DNA from 3 places in the Streptomyces sp. NPDC053513 genome. Region 1 is predicted to be linked to each of the others. Evidence: riboswitches for the same ligand, from Rfam matches in the RefSeq annotation. Region 1 holds a riboswitch; each other region holds the start of a gene.
The links. A riboswitch is a leader RNA that binds a small molecule or an ion and turns the genes downstream of it on or off. The one in region 1 is predicted to bind thiamine pyrophosphate.
Positions count from the first base shown of each region.

Region 2: linked by a shared signal. The riboswitch ahead of thiC (phosphomethylpyrimidine synthase ThiC) and the one ahead of thiO (glycine oxidase ThiO) in region 1 are both predicted to bind thiamine pyrophosphate.
Region 3: linked by a shared signal. The riboswitch ahead of ACIGW4_RS21145 (thiamine ABC transporter substrate binding subunit) and the one ahead of thiO (glycine oxidase ThiO) in region 1 are both predicted to bind thiamine pyrophosphate.

Region 1 covers NZ_JBITXP010000024.1:47,775-55,271, reverse strand. Annotated here, with positions in the region: gene ACIGW4_RS30345 (deoxyribonuclease IV) at 28-888, opposite strand; gene pknB (Stk1 family PASTA domain-containing Ser/Thr kinase) at 895-2,787, opposite strand; gene ACIGW4_RS30335 (thiazole synthase) at 3,350-4,144, opposite strand; gene thiS (sulfur carrier protein ThiS) at 4,150-4,350, opposite strand; gene thiO (glycine oxidase ThiO) at 4,347-5,561, opposite strand; TPP riboswitch at 5,559-5,672, opposite strand; gene ACIGW4_RS30320 (NAD(P)/FAD-dependent oxidoreductase) at 5,806-6,978, shown strand; gene ACIGW4_RS30315 (Rv2175c family DNA-binding protein) at 7,022-7,396, shown strand; gene thiE (thiamine phosphate synthase) at 7,489-7,497, shown strand, end outside.
Region 2 covers NZ_JBITXP010000002.1:187,013-194,509, reverse strand. Annotated here, with positions in the region: gene ACIGW4_RS04090 (SsgA family sporulation/cell division regulator) at 89-529, shown strand; gene ACIGW4_RS04085 (YibE/F family protein) at 685-2,085, opposite strand; TPP riboswitch at 2,157-2,291, shown strand; gene thiC (phosphomethylpyrimidine synthase ThiC) at 2,285-4,069, shown strand; gene ACIGW4_RS04075 (hypothetical protein) at 4,209-4,859, opposite strand; gene ACIGW4_RS04070 (metallophosphoesterase) at 5,019-6,500, opposite strand; gene ACIGW4_RS04065 (LacI family DNA-binding transcriptional regulator) at 6,787-7,497, opposite strand, start outside.
Region 3 covers NZ_JBITXP010000011.1:163,847-171,343, forward strand. Annotated here, with positions in the region: gene frr (ribosome recycling factor) at 1-234, shown strand, start outside; gene ACIGW4_RS21135 (phosphatidate cytidylyltransferase) at 234-1,325, shown strand; gene rlmN (23S rRNA (adenine(2503)-C(2))-methyltransferase RlmN) at 1,405-2,511, shown strand; TPP riboswitch at 2,541-2,650, shown strand; gene ACIGW4_RS21145 (thiamine ABC transporter substrate binding subunit) at 2,727-3,818, shown strand; gene ACIGW4_RS21150 (ABC transporter permease) at 3,857-5,470, shown strand; gene ACIGW4_RS21155 (ABC transporter ATP-binding protein) at 5,470-6,492, shown strand; gene ACIGW4_RS21160 (dihydrofolate reductase family protein) at 6,585-7,232, shown strand.

The DNA.
Region 1 (7,497 bases):
CCTAGGGTATTCCTCAAGAGGAGACGATCAACCTCGCCGCTCGCGGAGCTTCTTCAGGAGCTCGACGTCGGCGACGTGGCCCTCCTTGCCGCCCGGGGTCTCGATGACCAGCGGCACGTTCTCGGTGGCCGGGTGGCGCAGGAGTTCCCCGAAGGCCTCCTCGCCGATGTGGCCGGCCCCGATGTTCGCGTGCCGGTCCTTGTGCGCGCCCACGACGTCCTTCGAGTCGTTGGCGTGGATCAGCTTCAGCCGCCCCTCGCCGACCGTGCCCACCAGCAGGTCCAGCGTCTGTGCCGCCCCGTGCGGGCCCGCCAGGTCGTGGCCGGCCGCGAAGATGTGGCAGGTGTCGAGGCAGACGCCCAGCTTCGGGTGGTGGTCGAGCGCGTCGAAGTACGGACCGAAGTCCCAGGTCCGCGAGCAGAGCGAGAAGCCCTGGCCCGCCGTCGACTCCAGGAGCAGGTCCGGATCGTCCTCGTGCGTCAGCTCGTCGAGGAGCGGCAGCATCCGCTCCCGCACCTGGGCGAGGGCCACCTCGCGCGGCCGGCCGCCGGTCGCCGAGCCGGTGTGCACCACCACGCCCTTGGCGCCGATCTCCCGGCCCCGGCGCAGCGAGTGCCGCAGCGACTCCACCGACTTCTCCACCGTGGCCTCGGTGTGGGAGCCGAAGTTGATCAGGTACGGGGCGTGCACCCACGCCGAGATCGACTCGGCCTCGCACTCGGCCCGGAAGCGCTCGTCCTGGGCCGGGTTGCCGACCGGGGTCGCCCAGCCGCGCGGATTGGCCACGAAGACCTGCACGGTCTCGGCGCCGAGTTCACGGGCGTAGCCGAGGCCGACCGTGGCGAGGCCACCGGCCACGGGGACGTGGCCGCCGACGGGGTTGCGCATGGGTTTCTAGAGTCCCTTGATCGTGATGGTGATGGTGGAGCCCTCGGGCGCGGTCTCGCCGCCCTCCACGGACTGGCCCGCGACCGTGTCGCCCAGGTAGGGGAAGGACTTCTTGACCTCCACCTCGAAGCCCGCGTCCTCCAGGGTCGCACGCGCGTCCGCGGTCGACTGCCCCGTCACGTCCGGGACCTCGACCCGCTTCGGACCCTTGGAGACGGTGAGGGTGATGACGTCGCCCTCCGCGGCGCGGCTGCCCCCGGCGAGGGACTGGGCCGCGACGGTGCCGGCCTCCTCGGGGGAGTTGATCCGCTCCGGGGCGACCCGGACGGTGAGCCCCTCCTCCTGGAGGGCGGCCGTGGCGTCGGCGACGGTCTCGCCGCTGACGTCGGGCACGTCGACCGGGGAACCCTTGCTGACCACCAGGGCGACGGCCGAGTCGGGGCTGCGCTCGGTGCCGGGCTCGGGGTCGGAACCGATCACGGAGCCCTGCGCGACCGAGTCGCTGAACTCCTGGGTGGTCACCCCGGGCGCCAGGCCCTCCTGCTCCAGGAGGCGCTTGGCCTCCGCGAGCGGCTTGCCCTTGAGGTTGGGCACCTTCACGACCTCCGGGCCGCGGGAGAGCGTGAGGGTGACCGTGCCGTTGCCCCGGACGCGCTCCCCGGGGGCCGGGTCGACGGCCATGACCGTGCCGCGCTCGTACACGTCGCTGAAGGCGCGCTTCGTGGTGCCGACCTCCAGGCCGGCGTCGGCGAGGCGCTTCGTCGCGGCGGCCTCGGACTGGCCGAGGACGGCGGGGACCCGGGTGAACTGGCCGGAGCCGATGTACCAGACGCCGGCGCCCAGGCCGAGGGCGAGCAGGACGGCGGCGACGACGAGAAGGGGACCGCGCGGGGGCCGGCGGCGGGCGGCGGGGGGCGCCTCCGGGGCGGGCAGCCGGTTGGTGTGCAGGACGCCGCTCTCCGCGGGTACGGGACGGGCGATCACGCTCGTCCGGTCCTCGGCGGTGTCCCGGGCCTCGGACCGCGCGAGCGGAGGCACCGCGTCCAGCTGCTCGTCGCCGAGCCCGGCGCGGGCCTCGCGGAGCAGGGCGAGCAGGGCGACCGCGTCGTGCGGGCGGAGCTCGGGGTCGCGGGCCGTGGCCGACGCGACCAGGTCGTCCAGCTCCGGGGCGAGCCCCGGGACGGCGGCCGAGGGGGCGGGCACGTCGGTGTTCAGGTGCTGGTAGAGCACCTGGGCCGGGGTGTCGCCGGAGTGCGGCTTGCCGCCGGTCAGCATCTCGTAGAGGACGACACCGCAGGCGTACACGTCGGCGCGGGTGTCGGCGGTGCCGTGCTCGATCTGCTCCGGCGCGAGGTACGAGACCGTGCCGAGGACCGCGCCGGTCGTGGCCGTCGCCGAGCCCACGGCCCGCACGAGACCGAAGTCGGCGACCTTCACCCGGCCGTCGTCCCCTATCAGGACGTTCTCCGGCTTCATGTCCCGGTGTACGAAACCCGCCCGGTGCGCGGCGCCCAGCGCGGCGAGCACCGGCTCCAGGATGTCGAGCGCGGCACGGGGCGAGAGGGCGCCGCGCTCGCGTAGGACGTCACGGAGGGTGCAGCCGGCGACGTACTCCATCGCCAGGTAGACGTACGCGCCCTCGGCGCCCTGGTCGAAGACCCCGACGACGTTCGGGTGCGCGAGCCGGGCCACGGACTTCGCCTCGCGGATGAACCGCTCGACGAAGGCGGCGTCGGCGGCGAGGGCCGGGTGCATCACCTTGAGGGCGAGGACGCGGTCGAGGCGGGTGTCGACGGCCCGGTAGACGGTGGCCATGCCGCCGACGGCGATGCGCGCGTCGACGCGGTAGCGGCCGTCGAGCAGCCGCCCGACGAGGGGGTCCTGAAGGGTCGTGTCCACGGCGACGAGTCTACGAGCCGGGGGGTGGGGGGCTGCGCCTTCGGCCCCCGACTGCAGCGCACCTGTGACGCACCCGGGCCCTGGCCGCCGCCCCCCGCGCGGGCCCGGGCCCGGCTGGACGGCCCGCCCTCGCCCGCGCGGGCGCGCCCACCGGGGCGGTGCCCTTCCGCCACCCCTGCCCACGTGGGCCCGCGCCTGCGGGGGCGGCTCCCCCTGCCCGTGTGGGGCCCGCGCCCTGCGGGGCGTTGCCCCCTGCCCGTGCGGGCCGCGCCCGCTGGGGCGGTGCCCTCGCCCACCCGCCCGTGTGGGCAATCGTCCCGCTGGGGCGGGACGGGTGGGCACACGGGACGGCGCCCTCCAGCGGCGCCTCCGCATCCCGCGCCTGAACCCGCACCACGAGCCGGGTGCACCTGGGGTGCGGGTTCAGGCGCGACAGCCTCTGGCGCCGGCAGGGCGCGGGTCCGTTGTGCCCACCCGTTCCGCCCCAGCGGAACGACTGCCCACAACGGGGTGGGCCGGGGCGCCGTCGCAGCGGGGCGGCGTCCGCGGTGGTGCGGCGGTGTCAGAACGCGGGGCGTTCCGGGTCCAAGGCGGCGCGGCCCTCCGCAGGAGAGGACGCCGTGGCGAAGTGGCGGCGGGGGATCCGGCCCGCCCGGAAGGCCAGCCGCCCCGCCGAGACCGCGTGCCGCATCGCCGCGGCCATCAGCACCGGCTCCTGCGCCCGCGTCACCGCCGACGCCAGCATCACCGCCGCGCACCCCAGTTCCATCGCGAGCGCCACGTCCGAGGCCGTTCCCGCGCCGGCGTCGAGGATCACCGGGACCTCGGCCCGTTCGACGATCAGCTGGAAGTTGTGCGGGTTGCGGATGCCGAGCCCGGAGCCGATGGGGGAGCCGAGCGGCATGATCGCCGCGCAGCCCACGTCCTCCAGCTTCCGGGCGAGGACGGGGTCGTCGTTGGTGTAGGGGAGGACGACGAAGCCGTCGTCGACGAGGGTCTCGGCCGCGGCGAGGAGCTCCTCCCCGTCGGGGAGGAGGGTCCGCTCGTCCGCCACCACCTCCAGCTTGATCCAGTTCGTGCCGAGCGCCTCCCGGGCGAGCCGGGCGGTGAGGACGGCCTCGCCCGCCGTGTAGCAGCCCGCCGTGTTCGGCAGGACCCGGATGCCGAGGCGTTCCAGGACGGAGAGGACCGAGCCCTGGACCGTCGGGTCCAGGCGCCGCATGGCGACCGTCGTCAGTTCCGTACCGCTGGCGGAGAGGGAGCGTTCCAGGACGTCGAGGCTGGGGGCGCCGCCGGTGCCCATGATGAGGCGGGAGGAGAACTCCGTGCCGCCGAGGGTGAAGACGTCGTCGGACATCGGGGTCAGCCTCCCTGCACTGCCGTGAGGACTTCCACCCGGTCGCCGTCGCCGAGCAGCGTCGTGGCCCACTCGCCGCGCGGCACGACCGTCTCGTTGAGCGCCGCCGCGACGCCCGAGGGGGCCGTGGTCAGGGTCGCCACGAGGGCGTCCAGGGAGAGGGGGCCGGAGAGCTCGCGCGGCTCTCCGTTCACGGACACGTTCATGCGGGCTGCTCCTGTCGTACGGGGGAGAGACGTCGGGGGGTGAAGGGGCGCGCCTCGTCGGGGAGGGTGCCGGTGGTGAGCGCCTCGGCCATGGCGTCGCCGGTGACGGGGGTGAGCAGCACCCCGTTGCGGTAGTGGCCGGTGGCCAGGTGCAGGCCGGGCAGGTCGGTGGGGCCGAGCAGCGGCGCGTTGTCGGGGGAGCCGGGGCGCAGTCCGGCCCGCGTCTCGGTGAGCGGCAGTTCGGTGATGCCCGGGACGAGCTCGTGGGCGTCGCGCAGCAGCTCGTACACCCCGCCCGCCGTCACCGTGGTGTCCCAGCCGAGCTCCTCGCTGGTGGCGCCGACGACGAGCTCGCCGTTCTCGCGGGGCACCAGGTAGACGTGGCTGCCGCGGACGACGGCGCGGACGGTGCGGGAGAGGAAGGGCGCGTACGCGGGCGGCACCCGCAGCCGGAGGACCTGGCCCTTGACGGGGCGGACCGGCGGCAGCACCTCCTCGGGCACGCCCGCGAGCCGCCCGCTGAGGCTGCCCGCGGCGAGGACGACCTGGTCGGCCGTCAGCTCCCGGCCGTCGGCGAGCACGGCGCCGCGGGCCCGGTCCCGCACGACCGTGAGCCGCTCCACGAGGGTCCGGTGGAAGAGGACTCCGGCCCGTTCGCAGGCGCGCAGGAGCGCGGCGGCCAGCCGGCGCGGGTCGACCTGGTGGTCGCCGTCGACCCGCAGCCCGCCCCGGACGCCGGGCGCCAGCATGGGTTCGAGCCGGCGGCACTCGCGGCCGCTGAGCCATTCGGAGACGAGCCCGCAGCGGGTCTGCAGGGCGTGCAGTTCGCGCATGTGGGCGCGGTCGTCGGCGTCGAGGGCGACGGCGAGGGTGCCGCAGGCGCGGTAGCCGACGTCGTGGCCGGCGGCCTCCTCCAGTTCGGCGACGAACGCGGGGTAGCGCGCGGCGGAGGCGAGGTTGAGCCCGAGCAGGGTCTCCTCGCCGTAGTGGAGTTCGGTGACGGCGGCGAGCATGCCGGCCGCGACCCGCGCGGCCCCGCCGCCCGGGTCCGGGTCGACGACGGCGGTGCGCAGTCCGCGCTGCGCGGCCCGCCAGGCCGTGACCAGGCCGATGATGCCGCCCCCGACCACGAGGACGTCGGTCGCGAGGACGTCGGTCACGTGGGCGTCGGACACGTGGATGTCGGACGCGTGGACATCGGAAGAACGCATGGGCGTCCAGCCCCTCCCTTCGCCGGCATGACCCGGATCAGGTTCGTACGGTCGGAGGCCGTCCCAGCCTCCCTCTCAGCCCGGTGCGTCCGGGCTCCCGCGAGTGCTTTACGCCCGCCAGACTAGCCCGCGTCTCCGGGGGGCCACAGACCCCTCCCTTCCTGACGGTTCGTCAGATGCGTAAGGTGGTCGGGTGAGCGAGCAGAAGCAGGCCCAGCAGCACGTCGTGATCGTCGGCGCCGGAATGGCGGGCGTCCAGACCGCCGTCGCCCTGCGCGAGCAGGGCTTCACCGGCCCCCTGACCCTCATCGGGGCCGAACCCCACCAGCCCTACGACCGGCCGCCGCTCTCCAAGGCGATCCTCCTCGGCAAGGCCGAGGACTCCGCCTTCGAGATCGACTTCGAGGACCTCGGCATCGAACTCCGGCTCGGCCTGGACGTCACCGGACTGCGCGCCGCCGACCACGAGATCGACACCGAGGCCGGACCCGTCGCGTACGACACCCTGGTCGTCGCCACCGGCGCCCATCCCCTCACCCTGCCCGGCACCGAGGGCGTCCCCGGCGTCCACCTGCTGCGCACCCTCGACGACGCCGTGCGCCTCGGACCCGTCCTGGAACGCCGCCACTCCGTCGTGGTCGTCGGCGCCGGCTGGATCGGCGCCGAGTTCGCCACCGCCGCGCGCGAGGCGGGCTGCGCCGTCACCGTCGTCGAGGCCGCCGACCGCCCCCTCGCGGGAGCGCTGCCCGCCGAGGTCGCCGCCCCCATGGCCGAGTGGTACGGGGCGAACGGCGCCGAACTCCTCACCCACGCGCGCGTGGACACCGTCGAGCCCGGCGCGCCCGGCCGCGTCGTCCTCGCCGACGGGCGCGAACTGCCCGCCGAAGCCGTCGTCGTCGGCATCGGCGCCCGCCCCGCCACCGACTGGCTCGCCGGCTCCGGCATCGCCCTCGACCCGAGCGGCGCCGTCACCGCCGACGACCGGCTGCGCACCTCCCTGCCCGACGTGTACGCCGTCGGCGACTGCGCCTCCTTCCCCTCCGCCCGCTACGGCGAGCGGCTCCTCGTCCACCACTGGGACAACGCGCTCCAGGGCCCCCGCGCGGTCGCCGCGGCGATCACCGGCACCGCCGACGTGCCGTACGACCCGGTGCCGTACTTCTGGTCCGAGCAGTTCGGCCGCTTCGTCCAGTACGCGGGACACCACGCGGACGCCGACGAGCTGCTGTGGCGCGGCGACCCGGCCGACGAGGCCTGGTCCGTGCTGTGGCTGCGCGCCGGCGTGCCGGTGGCCCTCCTCGCGGTCGGCCGCCCCCGCGACCTGGCCCAGGGCCGCAAGCTGATCGAGGCCGCCGTGCCCGTCGACCCCGAGCGCGCCGCGGACCCGTCTGTCCCCCTGAAGGCGGCAGCCCGGTAGGGCCCGGCTACCGGCTGTCAGTCCGGGATGGCAGGCTTGTCCTGTGACCGAGATTGACGCAAAGACCGATGCTCTCGTCCCCGCCTGGCTCTTCCTCCCCGACATCGCGGAGGCGCTCGACATCGAGGTGACGCGCGTGCGGCAGCTGGTCAAGGAGGGCCAGCTCATCGCCGTCCGCCGCGAAGTGCGCCCCGGCGAGAAGATCCTCCAGGTGCCCGCTGCCTTCATCGACGGCGACAAGATCGTCAAGGGCCTCGTCGGCACCCTGACGCTCCTGCGGGACGACGGCTTCACCGACGAAGAGATGCTGGAGTGGCTCTTCACTCCGGACCCGACCCTGCCCGGCACCCCCGCGCAGGCCCTGAGTGAGAATCGCGGCACGGAGGTGAAGCGCCGCGCCCAGGCGCTCGCTGTCTGACGCACGCACCACCGAAGACACCACCGCGGGTGCCGGGCCGGCTGATCGAGGCCGGCCCGGCACCGGCACCACCCGACGGGGGGAACCCACCCATGTCCACG
Region 2 (7,497 bases), on a different contig from region 1:
AGGCCACGGGGGATCATTCCTGGCCGTTTCGGTCACAGCTTTCAGCAGCTGTGTTCACACAACTGCTTCGTCTACTGCGGGGTGCACGATGCGAGAGTCGGTTCAGGCCGAGGTCCTGATGAGCTTCCTCGTCTCCGAGGAGCTCTCCTTCAAGATCCCGGTAGAACTCCGGTACGAGACCCGGGATCCCTACGCGGTGCGGATGACCTTCCACCTTCCCGGAGACGCCCCCGTGACCTGGGCGTTCGGAAGGGAGCTGCTGCTCGACGGGATCAACCGGCCGAGCGGGGACGGCGACGTGCACATCGCCCCGACGGAGCCCGAGCGGCTCTCGGACGTGTCCATCCGGCTCCAGGTGGGCAGCGATCGCGCACTGTTCCGGGCCAGTGCGCCGCCGCTGGTCGCCTTCCTCGACCGGACGGACAAGCTGGTTCCGCTCGGCCAGGAACGGACGCTCGGCGACTTCGAGGACCACCTGGAGGCGGCACTGGGCCGGATCCTGGCCGAGGAGAACGCCGGCCCTGCGTGAGCCCGCCTGCCTGCTTGAACCGGCGAACCCCCGCGTGAGCCTGCCTGCTTGAACCGGCGAACCCCCGCGTGAGCCTGCCCGTCTGAACCGGCGACCCCCAGCGTGAGCCTGTCCCTCTGAACCGGCGACCCTCTTCGCGAGCCGGCCCGTCCGCCTCACTTGGCGCGGCGGCGCCGCCCACCCCGTACCGCCGCCGGCTTCCCGCCCCCGGACGCCGGCCGGTCGGCGGAGACCACCAGGGCCGCGAGCACCGTGGTGACCGGAACGGACGCCACCAGACCGATCGACCCGATCAGGGTCCGCACGATCTCCTCGGCGACCAGCTCGCTGTTGGCCACCGTCCCCATGCTGCTCCGGGCGATGGAGAAGAGCAGCAGCAGCGGCAGGGCGGCGCCCGCGTACGCCAGCACCAGCGTGTTCACGACCGAGGCGATGTGGTCGCGGCCGATCCGGATCCCCGCCCGGTACAGGCCGCGCGCCCCCATGCCCGGATCGGCCTGGTGCAGCTCCCAGACCGCCGAGGTCTGGGTGACCGTCACGTCGTCGAGCACACCGAGCGAACCGATGATGACCCCCGCCAGCAGCAGGCCGGACATGTCGATCTGCGGGTACAGGCCGTGGATCAGACCGGTGTTGTCGTCGGTGTTGCCGCTGAGCGAGGCCCAGCCGATGAAGAGCGAGCCCAGCAGACCGATCAGCAGCAGCGAGACCAGCGTGCCGAGCACGGCGACCGAGGTGCGGGCCGAGAGCCCGTGACACATGTAGAGCGCGATCAGCATGATCGCGCTCGCCCCGACCACCGCCACGACCAGCGGGTTCGAGCCCTCCAGGATCGCCGGCAGGATGAAGTACGTCAGTACGAGGAAGCTCACGGCGAGCGCGATGAGCGCCATGACGCCCCGCATCCGGCCGACGACCACGACCGCGACGGCGAAGATGCCGGCGAGCAGTGCCAGCGGCAGCTTGCGGTTCACATCGGTCACCGAGTACTGCAGGTCGTGCGGTGCGTCAGGGGCGTACGCCACCACCACGCCCTGTCCCTGGTGCAGTTGGCGCGGCGCGTCCGGCTGCACGATCTCGACGAACCTGCGTCCCTTGTCCGGGCCGCTGGTGACCTCGACCGTCGCCTTCTCGCACTGCCCCTGCTGGGCGTTGACGGCCTCGCGCCCCTCCGGGGTCGAGGTGTCGCCGGTCGGCGGGACCTGGGCGGCGTTCACGTCCTTGCAGTCGACGCGCTCGACGGCGACGACCTCTCCCTGCTCGGTCTGCCGGTCGAAGCCGACGCCGGTGCGCTCGTGCGCCGGGGTGCCGCCCGGCCACAGGACCGCGAGCCCGACGACGACGGCGGCGGCGAAGGGGATCAGGATCGCGGCGATGACCTTCCGCAGATGCCGGGAGACCGGGGCGGCGGGCCCGTGGCTGTGGCTGTGTCCGTGCCCGCCGCCGCCCCCTCCTCCGGCTCCGTTTCCGTGGCCGTGTCCGTGGCCGTGTCCGGAATCGTGGGCATGGGGGTGGTCGTGGCCGTGTGGCTGGAGGGGCTGCTGGGGGGAAGTCACCGGCCGATCATCGCAAGAACGACGGGGGCCCACTGTTCAGCACGCCAGGGAGGACGCTAGCGTGGTGGCACCTTTGCACACGCGGGAGCTCGGAGCACCGGGCTGAGAGGGCGCTGATCACCGTACGCGCGTACGGGAAGAGGCTGCGCCGACCGCCGAACCTGTTACCGGGTAATGCCGGCGTAGGGAGATCGGTCTCATGACCATTCAGGATGCACGCACGCCTGCCTCCGACCAGAACCAGGCCGACGGGCAGGAGCGCACGCCGGGCTGGCACAAGGGGTACGTCCAGGGCTCACGCCCCGACCTCCGGGTGCCCGTCCGCCAGGTGCACCTCACCAACGGCAAGGACGTCACGCTGTACGACACGTCCGGCCCGTACACCGACCCCGCCATCGACACCGATGTCCGGCGGGGCCTTCCCCCGCTGCGCGAGAACTGGATCATCGCGCGCGGTGACACCGAGGAGTACGCGGGCCGTCCGGTCCGCCCCGAGGACGACGGCATCAAGCACACCTCCCCGCGCGGCGGTGGGCTGAAGAACCTCGACGCCGTCTTCCCCGGCCGTCCCCGCCTGCCGCGCCGCGGCCGTGACGGCCAGGCGGTGACCCAGCTCGCGTACGCCCGCCGGGGCGAGATCACCCCGGAGATGGAGTACGTCGCGATCCGCGAGAACGTCTCCCCCGAGGTCGTGCGGGAGGAGATCGCCGCGGGCCGCGCCGTGCTGCCGGCGAACGTGAACCACCCGGAGATCGAGCCGATGATCATCGGCAAGCGGTTCCTGGTGAAGGTCAACGCCAACATCGGCAACTCCGCCGTCACCTCCTCCATCGAGGAGGAGGTGGAGAAGATGACCTGGGCGACCAAGTGGGGCGCCGACACGGTCATGGACCTGTCCACCGGCCGCAACATCCACACCACCCGCGAGTGGGTGCTGCGCAACTCCCCCGTGCCGATCGGCACCGTGCCGCTCTACCAGGCCCTGGAGAAGGTCGACGGCAAGGCCGAGGAGCTGACCTGGGAGATCTACAAGGACACGGTCATCGAGCAGGCCGAGCAGGGCGTCGACTACATGACGGTGCACGCCGGCGTGCTCCTGCCGTACGTGCCGCTCACCGCGCGCCGCAAGACCGGCATCGTCTCGCGCGGCGGCTCGATCATGGCCGCCTGGTGCCTGGCGCACCACAAGGAGAACTTCCTCTACACGAACTTCGAGGAGCTCTGCGAGATCCTGGCGGCGTACGACGTCACCTACTCGCTCGGCGACGGCCTGCGCCCCGGCTCGATCGCGGACGCCAACGACGAGGCGCAGTTCGCGGAGCTGCGCACGCTCGGCGAGCTGAACACGATCGCGAAGCGCCACAACGTGCAGACGATGATCGAGGGCCCGGGCCACGTCCCGATGCACAAGATCAAGGAGAACATCGACCTCCAGCAGGAGATCTGCGAGGAGGCGCCGTTCTACACGCTCGGCCCGCTGACCACGGACGTCGCGCCCGCCTACGACCACATCACCTCCGGCATCGGCGCCGCGATGATCGCCTGGTGGGGCACGGCGATGCTCTGCTACGTCACGCCCAAGGAGCACCTGGGCCTGCCGAACAAGGACGACGTGAAGACGGGCGTCATCACGTACAAGATCGCGGCGCACGCCGCGGACCTCGCCAAGGGGCACCCGGGTGCGCAGGAGTGGGACGACGCGCTCTCGGACGCGCGGTTCGAGTTCCGCTGGGAGGACCAGTTCAACCTGGCCCTCGACCCGGACACCGCACGGGAGTTCCACGACGAGACGCTGCCGGCGGAGCCCGCGAAGACCGCGCACTTCTGCTCGATGTGCGGTCCGAAGTTCTGCTCGATGAAGATCTCCCAGGACATCCGGCGCGAGCACGGCGGCACGCAGCAGGAGATCGAGGCCGGCATGGCGGAGAAGTCGAAGGAGTTCGCGGCGAGCGGCAACCGCGTCTACCTGCCGCTGGCCGAGTAGTCCCCGCGCCGTCGTCCCTCAGGCCGAGTGGTCCCCGGGCCTCGTCCCTCAGGCCGAGTGGTCCCCGGGCCTCGTCCCTCAGGCCGAGTGGTCCCCGGGCCTCGTCCCTCAGGCCGAGTGGTCCCCGGGCCGTCGTTCCTCAGGGCGCCGTCGGGTCCGGTGGCGTCGCCGCGGCGAGGGCGTCGCGGAGGAAGGGGAGGATGCCGCGCTCCAGGAGGGCGTGGCGCCAGGCCTCCCTGGCGAGGGAGAGTTCGTCGTCGGCCGTGGCGGTTCCGTCCGCCGCGGCCGGCCTGTTGCGCAGGGCGGTCACGAGCAGGCCGATGCCCGCGGAGAGCAGGCCGACGGCGGCGAGGGCGGCGAAGACGAGGCCTGCCGTCAGCAGGGTCCCGCCGAACACCACGGTGGGCGCGAGGGCGTGCAGGACCCCGCCGACCAGCAGGAATATCGCGGCGGCGGTGCCCGCGAGGACGGGCAGCAGCACGGTGACGACGGCGACGACGCCGGCACCCGCGCCGGTGTCCGTGCCCTGCTCCGCTTCGGGCCTCCGGGCCCCGAGGGCCGCCCGGTTCTGCTCGCGGACCTTCACGAAGTGGTCGTACTCCAGGGCCGCGGCGGTGGTGACGAGCGCTGTCGCGTTCATCGTCATGGCGCGCAGCTGCGCGACCGTGAGCCTCGTTCCGACTCCGGCGAGATCCGGACGTGAGTGGGCGGTGCTCAGTGCGTCGTCGAGGACCCGCTCGTACTCGGCGCGGTCCTCGGTCAGCAGGTGCGGAGCCACGTTCATGTGCATCCCCCGATGCTCCGTAGGCCCGGATCAGCCGTGGGGAACGGTCGGTCGGGCGGAAACGGAGGAGAGCCTGCTACGGATGACCCGATGGTATTGCGGTGACACCGCGCCCTGACAGGGTCTTTCCGGAAATCGCCTTCCCCGGATGCGCAGCGTTATGCGTCAGTCGTTCAGGGGGAGTTGGACGACCAGTAGCTTTCCGGCCATGGTCACTCCACCGTCCATGGCGATCGCGAGACCGTCGGCGTACACGTGCGGTCCGTCGACGACCGGGCCCGCGCCGTCCTCGCCGTCCTCGGCGCCGACCTGGCCGAGGAGGTACGGGATGGGGCTGTGGCCGTGCACGATCCGGCGGCCGCCGTAGGTGGAGAGCAGCTCCTGGACGGCCTGCGGGCCGCCGTCGTCGCGGAACGCGAAGCGCTTGGTGAACTTCCGGAAGAGGTCCCAGACCTCGTCGGCGTCGTTCCGGTTGAGGATCTCGTGGACCGTGTCGTTGACGTCCTCGATGGTCTGGCCGTATTCGAGGTACGCGGTGGTGTCGGAGTGCACGAGGAGGTGGTCGTCCTCGCGCACCACGGCGTCGAGCCGGGACATCCACTGGAGGTGGACGTCCTGGAGCCGGTCCATGTCGTGCTTCTGGCCGCCGTTGAGCAGCCAGGCGGCCTGGAAGGTGGCGGTGCCCGCGCCGGAGTTGACGGGGGTGTCGCCGAAGCGTTTGGCGCCGATCAGCAGCAGTTCGTGGTTGCCCATGAGGGCCTTGCAGTAGCCGCCGGCGGCGGCGGCCTCGGCGGAGAGGCGCATGACGAGGTCGATGACGCCGATGCCGTCGGGGCCGCGGTCGGTGAAGTCGCCGAGGAACCAGAGCCGGGCGTTGCCCGCGGCCCAGCCGCCGTTCTCGTCGATGAGGCCCTGGGCGCGCAGGGCGGCCAGGAGTTCGTCGAGGTAGCCGTGGACGTCGCCGACGACGTAGAGGGGGCCGGGTCCGTCGCCGTTCGCGGGCTCCGGGGCGGGGGCCGGCTCGGGGGTGACGGAGACCTGGACGGTGTCGCCGCGGTTGATGACGGGGAGGTCGCGCTCGGTCGGGGTGTAGCCCTCGGGCGGCTCGCCGCCGGGGAAGGCGTTGCCCGGGTGGCCGGTGGCGACGGAGACGATGGAGGAGCCGGCCGGGGCGGCGGCGTACGCCGGGGCGAGCCGGTGCCCCAGGTGGAGGGTCGGGTCGGCGGGCATGGCGGCGGGCGCGGCCTGCGGCGGTGCGGGCGCGTCGGGCGGAGCCGGAGGCGCGGTGGGCGGGAGCGGTGCGGCGGCTTGCGGTGCGGGGGCCTGCGGTGCGGCCGGCGGGGCCGGGGGCGCCTCCTCGGTCGGAGGGGCTTCGGCCGGGAGGGCCTCGGCCGGCGGGGTCGGCATCGGGACGGCCTCGACCGGCGAGGGGGCGACCGGCGGGAGGTGTTCGGCGGGTGCCGGGTACGCGGGGGGAGTGAGGCGCTCGACCGGAGCGGGCTCGACCGGCGGAGCCGTCGGCGGCGTCTCCGGGGACGGCGGCTCGGCGGCGTGGCCCTGCACGGGCACGCGGGCGTACGGCGGTACGCGGAAGTCACGCAATGTCGCCGTGCGCACCACGGGCTCCTGACCGGCCCCCTGAGTCATCGACCCCTCCACCACCGTCGCGATGCCCTGCACATCGCGGACCGGCCTGGTCGGGGTGGTCCGCGGTGTCGTCCGCCCATCATAGGAATGAGGGCCCTTCCGTGTGACGCACCAGGGGTGGTGAATCCGGGTTCACTCCGGGTTAGCCGATTGTTTCGCCCGAATTGTGAAGGTCCAGTCCAGGGGTGAGCCCGGTGCGGTGATCGGTTTCGCCGTCCCTGCCCACGGGCAGGGGCGGGGACGGCGGTGCGAATGACGGCGGGTTCGGGCGCCGCCGCCCGTGGGGTCAGTCCTTGGCCGGCGAGCGTGGCGGGCTGACCGTGGTGCGCGGCGGACGTCGCTGCGAGGAGGTGCGGACGATGAGTTCGGTCGGTATCACCTGCTCGATCGGACCGTCGGTGTCGACCCCTTCGATGGCGTCGATGAGGAGCTGGACGACGGCCGTGCCGATCCGGCGCGGCTTGAGCGAGAGCGTGGTGATGGGCGGTTCGGTGGTGGCGTAGACGGTCGACTCGCTGCAGCAGACCAGCAGCAGGTCGTCCGGGACGCGCAGTCCGTAGCGGCGGGCGGCCGCGAGGAGGTCGGTTCCGTTGGGGTCGAAGAGGCCGTACACGGCGTCGGGGCGGTCCGGGCGGGCGAGCAGCCGGTCGGCCGCGACGGCGCCCGCGCACGGGTCGTGCGCCGGGTAGGCCTCGTAGACGGGGTCCTGGCCCACCCGTTCGCACCAGTTGAGGTACGCGGTGGTGGACAGACGGGTGTACGTGTCGGTGGTGGTTCCGGTGAGGAGGCCGATCCGGCGGGCGCCGGCGTCGGCGAGGTGGTCGAGCAGGTCGAGGACGGCGGCTTCGTGGTCGTTGTCGACCCAGGCGGTGACCGGAAGGGTGCCGGCGGGGCGTCCGTCGGAGACGACGGGCAGGCCCTGGCGGACCAGTTCGGTGACGACCGGGTCGTGGTCGGAGGGGTCGATGACGACGGTGCCGTCGAGGGCGACGTTCGA
Region 3 (7,497 bases), on a different contig from region 1:
CGCCGCCGGGAGTACATCAAGGTCGCCAAGGGCAAGGCCGAGGACTCGAAGATCTCGATCCGCTCGGTCCGCCGCAAGGCCAAGGAGACCATCGACAAGCTCGTCAAGGACGGCGAGGTCGGCGAGGACGAGGGCCGCCGCGCCGAGAAGGAGCTCGACGACACCACCGCGAAGTACGTCGCGCAGGTGGACGAGCTGCTCAAGCACAAGGAAGCCGAGCTGCTCGAGGTCTGATGAACGACTCTTCCTGGGGGGCCCCGGCCGGTTCCGGCGGTGGGGGACCCTACCAGGGGCCTGCCCCGGCGGGTCCCGCATACGATCGGCATCAGGCGGCGCAGACTCGGCCCATGCCCATCGTGCCCGACGTTCCCGCCGGCGGATTCCAGGACGGTCACGGCCGGGGGGCCGCTCGCCCGAGCGGTCCCCTGTTCCGTGACGAGACGCCGCACGAGCACCCGCAGGAGCCCATGTCCAGCCCCACCCCGCCTCCGCCGGCGCCGCGGCAGAAGAAGAGCGCGGGCCGCGACCTGGGCGCGGCCATAGGCGTCGGGGTCGGACTCGGTGCCGTCATCATCGCGTCGCTGTTCATCTGGAAGCCGGCGTTCGTCGGCGTGATAGCGGTCGCCGTGGTCGTCGGCCTGTGGGAGCTGACCTCCCGCCTCCAGGAGCGCAAGGCGATCAAGGCTCCGCTGGTCCCGCTCGCGGTCGGCGGCGCGGCGATGGTCGTCGCCGGCTACGTCCGGGGCCCCGAGGGCGCCTGGGTGGCGATGGCCCTGACGGCGCTGGCGGTGCTCGTCTGGCGGATGACGGAGCCGCCCGAGGGGTATCTGAAGGACGTCACGGCGGGGGTCTTCGCCGCGTTCTACGTGCCGTTCCTGGCGACCTTCGTGGCGCTGCTGCTGACCGCGGACGACGGGCCGCAGCGGGTGCTGACCTTCCTGATCCTGACGGTGGTCAGCGACACCGGGGCGTACGCGATCGGCTGGCGCTTCGGCAAGCACAAGCTGGCCCCGCGGATCAGCCCCGGCAAGACCCGGGAGGGCCTGGTCGGCGCGGTGACGTTCGCGATGGCGGCGGGCGCGCTGTGCATGGAGTTCATGATCGACGAGGGTGCCTGGTGGCAGGGTCTGGTCCTCGGCCTGGCGGTGGCGGCGAGCGCGACGCTCGGCGACCTCGGCGAGTCCATGATCAAGCGGGACCTGGGCATCAAGGACATGGGCACGCTGCTGCCGGGCCACGGCGGCATCATGGACCGGCTGGACTCGCTGCTGCCGACGGCGCCGGTGGTGTGGCTGCTGCTGGCGTTGTTCGTCGGTACGGGCTGAGCAGGGGTTTCGTACGGAGGGGCTCGTTGTCCACAGGGCGGCGGGCCCTTCCTCTTATCTCTGCGACACTGGTATCACCATGCCGAAGCCCGGAGAACTCACTTTCGTCGCCCCCCGCGGAGCCAAGAAGCCGCCGCGGCACCTGGCCGACCTCTCGCCCGCCGAGCGGAAGGAGGCCGTCGCCGCGATCGGCGAGAAGCCCTTCCGCGCCAAGCAGCTGTCCACGCACTACTTCGCGCGATACGCGCACGACCCCGCCGAGTGGACCGACATCCCGGCCGCCTCGCGGGAGAAGCTGGCCGGGGAGCTGCTGCCCGACCTGATGTCCGTGGTGCGGCACATCTCGTGCGACGACGACACCACCCGCAAGACGCTGTGGCGGCTGCACGACGGCACGCTCGTGGAGTCGGTGCTCATGCGCTACCCGGACCGGGTGACCATGTGCATCTCCTCGCAGGCCGGCTGCGGCATGAACTGTCCGTTCTGCGCGACCGGGCAGGCGGGGCTCGACCGGAACCTGTCGACCGCCGAGATCGTGCACCAGATCGTGGACGGGATGCGGGCCCTGCGGGACGGGGAGGTGCCCGGGGGACCGGCGCGGCTGTCCAACATCGTGTTCATGGGCATGGGTGAGCCGCTCGCCAACTACAAGCGGGTCGTCGGCGCCATCCGGCGGCTCACCGACCCCGAGCCGGACGGGCTGGGGCTCTCGCAGCGCGGCATCACCGTCTCCACCGTCGGTCTCGTGCCCGCGATGCTGCGCTTCGCCGACGAGGGCTTCAAGTGCCGGCTCGCGGTGTCGCTGCACGCGCCCGACGACGAGCTGCGGGACACGCTGGTACCGGTGAACACGCGCTGGAAGGTCCGGGAGGTCCTCGACGCGGCCTGGGAGTACGCGGAGAAGTCGGGGCGCCGGATCTCCATCGAGTACGCCCTCATCCGGGACATCAACGACCAGGCCTGGCGTGGCGACCTGCTGGGCCGGCTGCTCAAGGGCAAGCGGGTGCACGTCAACCTGATCCCGCTGAACCCGACGCCCGGGTCCAAGTGGACGGCGTCCCGTCCCGAGGACGAGAAGGCCTTCGTGGAGGCGATCGCCCGCCACGGCGTGCCGGTGACCGTGCGGGACACCCGCGGTCAGGAGATCGACGGCGCCTGTGGACAGCTCGCGGCCGCCGAGCGCTGACCTTGTAGTCTGAGCTCGAACACATCTGCATATTCCGACAGGGGAGCGCCACAGCGCTGAGAGTGCGGTAACCGTAGACCGCAGACCCTCTGAACCTCGCCCAGGTCATTCTGGGTAGGGAGTTCGGTCGTAACTCGAGCTGTTGCGCCCTGCCCGCGTCCCCCGGACGCGGGCGGGGCCGCGTCTCTTCCTGGTCACACCCAGGAGGAATCTCAGTGAGCATCAAGAAGGCCGCTGCCGTCGCGATCGTCGTGGCGCTCGGCGTCACCGGTCTGGCCGCGTGCGGCGGCGAGGACACCCCGGCGGCGGGCAGGAGCGGCACGCCCGCGCCCAAGACCGTCACCCTCGTGAGCCACGACTCGTTCAACGCCTCCAAGGAGGTGCTGGCGGACTTCACCAAGCGGACCGGCTTCACCGTCAAGGTGCTGAAGAGCGGCGACGCCGGTGAGGCCGTCAACAAGGAGATCCTGACGAAGGGCTCCCCGCAGGGCGACGTCTTCTTCGGCGTCGACAACACGCTGCTGTCCCGCGCCCTCGACAACGGGATCTTCGTCCCGTACGAGGCGAAGGGACTGGACCGCGTCCCGGCCGCGTACCAGCTCGACAAGGAGCACCGGGTCACCCCGATCGACTCCGGCGACATCTGCGTCAACTACGACAAGAAGTACTTCGCGGACAAGAAGCTGGCGCCGCCGGTCACCTTCGACGACCTCGCGAAGCCGGCGTACAAGGACCTGCTGGTGGTGGAGAACCCCGAGCGATCCTCCCCGGGTCTCGGTTTCCTCCTCGGCACGGCCGCGAAGTACGGCGACGACGGCTGGCAGGACTACTGGAAGAAGCTCAGGGCGAACGGCGTGAAGACCGTCGACAGCTGGGAGCTCGCCTACAACCAGGAGTTCTCCGGTTCGGCCGGAGGCAAGCAGGCCAAGGGCGACCGGCCGCTGGTCGTGTCGTACGCCTCCAGCCCGCCGGTCGAGGTGCTGTACGGCGAGCCGCAGCCGAAGGTGGCGCCCACCGGCGTCTCCACGGGCACCTGCTTCCGGCAGACCGAGTTCGCGGGCCTGCTGAACGGCGCGAAGAACCCCGAGGGCGGCAAGGCGCTGATCGACTTCCTGATCTCCAAGGAGTTCCAGGAGGACATGCCGCTGCAGATGTTCGTCAACCCGGTGGCGAAGGACGCGGCCCTGCCGGAGCTGTTCACCAAGCACGGCGTGGTGATCGAGAAGCCGGAGACCATGGCGCCCGAGAAGATCGCAGAGAAGCGTGACCCGTGGATCCAGCAGTGGTCGTCGCTCGTCCTGAAGTGACCCGCGACCTCCGGGGGAGCGCGACGCGGCTGGGGCTGATGGCCCTGCCCGTCGCGTTCTTCGGGGTCTTCTTCGCCTGGCCCGTCGTGTCCATCGTGGACCGGGGGCTCCGCCCGGACGGCGCCTGGCGGTTCGGCCGGATCGGCGAGACGCTGACCCGGCCGGACATCCTCGACGTGCTCGGCTTCACCGTCTGGCAGGCGCTCGCCTCCACCGGCCTCACCCTGCTGGTGGCGCTGCCCGGGGCGTACGTCTTCGCCCGCTTCGACTTCCCCGGCAAGAGCGTGCTGCGGGCCGTCGTCACGGTGCCGTTCGTGCTGCCGACCGTCCTCGTCGGCACGGCGTTCCTGGCGCTCGTCGGCCGGGGCGGGCTCACCGACGAGCTGTGGGGGGTGCGGCTCGACACCAGCGTGTGGGCGATCCTCCTCGCGCACGTCTTCTTCAACTACGCGGTCGTCGTCCGGACCGTCGGCGGTCTCTGGTCGCAGCTCGACCCGCGCCAGGAGGAGGCCGCCCGGGTCCTCGGCGCCTCGCGCTGGACGGCCTGGCGGACGGTGACGCTGCCCGCGCTCGTGCCGGCGGTGGCGGCGGCGGCCCTGATGGTCTTCCTCTTCACCTTCACCTCCTTCGGCGTCGTGCAGATCCTCGGCGGGGAGGCGTACTCCACGCTGGAGTCCGAGATCTACCGGCAGACCGCCCGGCTGCTCGACCTGCCGACGGCGGCCGTGCTCACGCTCGTCCAGTTCGTGGCGGTCGGCGCGATCCTGGGCGTGCACGCCCGGACGGTACGGCGGCGGGAGACCGCCCTGCGGCTCGTGGCGCCGGAGCGGACCGCGCGGCGGCCGCGCGGCGCAGGGCAGTGGGTGCTGCTCGTGGGTGTGCTGCTCTCCGTGGGGCTGCTGATCCTGCTGCCGCTCGGTGTGCTCGTGGAGCGTTCCTTCGCCGGGCCGCACGGGTACGGGCTCGGCTACTACCGGGCGCTCGGCTCGCTCGACGAGTCCGGGACCTTCCTCGTGCCGCCGTTGGAGGCGATCGGTAACTCGCTGCGGTACGCGGTGGCCGCCACCGCCATCGCGGTGCTGGTCGGCGGGCTCGCGGCGGCGGCCCTGACCCGGCGTGCGGGGCGGCTCGTGCGGGGCTTCGACGCGCTGCTGATGCTGCCGCTCGGGGTGTCCGCCGTCACCGTCGGCTTCGGCTTCCTCATCACCCTCGACGAACCGCCGCTGGACCTGCGGGCCAGCTGGATCCTCGTGCCGCTCGCCCAGGCCCTGGTCGGCGTGCCCTTCGTCGTACGGACGATGCTGCCGGTCCTGCGGGCGGTGGACGAGCGGCTGCGGGAGGCGGCGGCCGTGCTCGGCGCCTCGCCGTGGCGGGCCTGGCGGGAGGTGGACCTGCCGATGGTGCGGCGGGCGCTGCTCGTCGCGGCCGGGTTCGCGTTCGCGGTGTCGCTCGGCGAGTTCGGGGCGACCGTGTTCATCGCCCGGCCCGACAGCCCGACGCTGCCGGTGGCGGTGGCCCGGCTGCTCGGCCGGCCCGGTGAGCTCAACTACGGCCAGGCGATGGCCCTCTCGACGATTCTGATGGTGGTGTGCGCGGTGTCCCTGCTGCTGCTCGAACGGCTCCGCACCGACCGGACCTCCGGGGAGTTCTGATGCTGTCGATCGAGGAAGCGACCGTACGGTTCGGGGAGCGGGCCGTGCTCGACGCCGTGGACCTGGACGTCGCCGAGCACGAGATCGTGTGCGTGCTCGGCCCGAGCGGCAGCGGCAAGTCCACGCTGCTGCGGGCCGTCGCCGGGCTCCAGTCGCTCGACGGCGGCCGGGTGCTGCTCGGCGGCGCCGATCAGGCCGGGGTGCCGGTGCACCGGCGGGGCGTCGGCCTGATGTTCCAGGACCACCAGCTCTTCCCGCAGCGGGACGTCGGCGGCAACGTCGCCTTCGGCCTCCGCATGCGGGGCGCCGGGAAGGCCGAACGGGCGGAGCGCGTGCGGGAGCTGCTCGACCTCGTCGGCCTCCCCGGCGCCGAGCGGCGGTCCGTCGCCGCGCTGTCCGGCGGCGAGCAGCAGCGGGTGGCGCTCGCCCGCGCGCTCGCGCCCCGCCCCCGGCTCCTGATGCTCGACGAACCGCTCGGCCAGCTCGACCGGGGCCTGCGGGAGCGGCTCGTCGTGGAGCTGCGGCAGCTCTTCGGGCGGCTCGGGACGACGGTCCTCGCCGTCACCCACGACCAGGGCGAGGCCTTCGCGCTCGCCGACCGGCTCGTGGTCATGCGGGACGGGCGGATTGCCCAGTCGGGCCCGCCGGCCGAGGTGTGGCGGCGGCCCGCGTCGGAGTTCGTGGCACGGTTCCTGGGCTTCGACAACGTGGTGGCGGCGCGGGTGACGGGTGCCGTCGCGCAGACGGTGTGGGGGAAGGTCCCGGTCCCGGACGGCTCGCCGGAGGGCGAGCGGCGGCTCCTCGTCCGCCCGGGCGGGGTGCGGCTCGTGGAGGACGGGCCCGGCTGGACGGTGGAGTCCCGGACCTTCCGGGGCAGCCAGGTCGTCGTACGGCTCCGCCCGGTCGAGGGGCCCGCCCTGGAGGCCGAGGTTCCGCTCCGGGAGGCGCCGGAGGAGGGGGCCGCGGTGGGCGTGGAGTTCCGGGTGGAGGACGTGGTGGTGCTGGGGGACGGGGTTCCGTAGCGCGGGGCGATGAGTTTCCCCGGTCGGGGGAGTCTCCTGTGCGTGCGGCGTCCCACCGTCGTCGCACTGTCGACCACGCGGGAGGAACAGCCATGGGCCAGTTGCTCAGGGTGCAGAACTTCATGGTCTCGTCCGACGGATTCGGTACGGGGGAGGGCCAGAGCCTTGAACGGCCTTTCGGGCACGCGGATCCCGCGGCCATGTTCTCGTGGGCGGGGGCCACGGCGAGCTGGCCGAACCGCACCGACCCCGGGGGCAGCCGGGGCCTCGACGACTATCTGACGCGGGACTTCCACCGGAACATCGGGGCCGAGATCATGGGCCGCAACAAGTTCGGGCCCCAGCGCGGGCCCTGGGAGAACGAGGAGTGGAAGGGCTGGTGGGGCGACGAGCCGCCCTTCCACACGCCGGTGTTCGTGCTGACCCACCACCCGCGTCCGTCGTTCACGCTCTCCGACACCACGTTCCACTTCGTCGACGCGGACCCGGCGACGGCGCTCGCGCGGGCGAAGGAGGCGGCCCAGGGGAAGGACGTCCGCCTCGGTGGCGGGGCCACCACCATCCGGGAGTTCCTCGACGCGGACCTCGTCGACACCCTGCACGTCGCGGTGTCGCCGGTGAAGCTCGGGGCGGGGGTGAAGCTCTGGGACTCGCCCGAGGAGCTGCTCGACCGCTTCCACTGTGATGTCGTGCCCAGCCCGAGCGGGAAGGTCACGCACCACCTGTACTGGCGGAAGTGACACCCCACCGGACCGTCGCCCTTGCCCGTGCGGGGCCCGCGTCCACCGGACCGGCGCCCCCGCCCGTGCGCGCCCGCGCCCTGTGGGGCGGCTCTCCCGCCCACCCCCCCCGTGTGGGCAATCGTCCCGCTGGGGCGGGACGGGTGGGCACACGGGACGGCGCCCTCCAGCGGCGCCTCCGCGTCCCGCGCCTGGACCCGCACCACCAGCGAGCTGTGCACGGGGTGCGGGTCCAGGCACAGCAGCCTCGGGCGCCGGCAGGGCG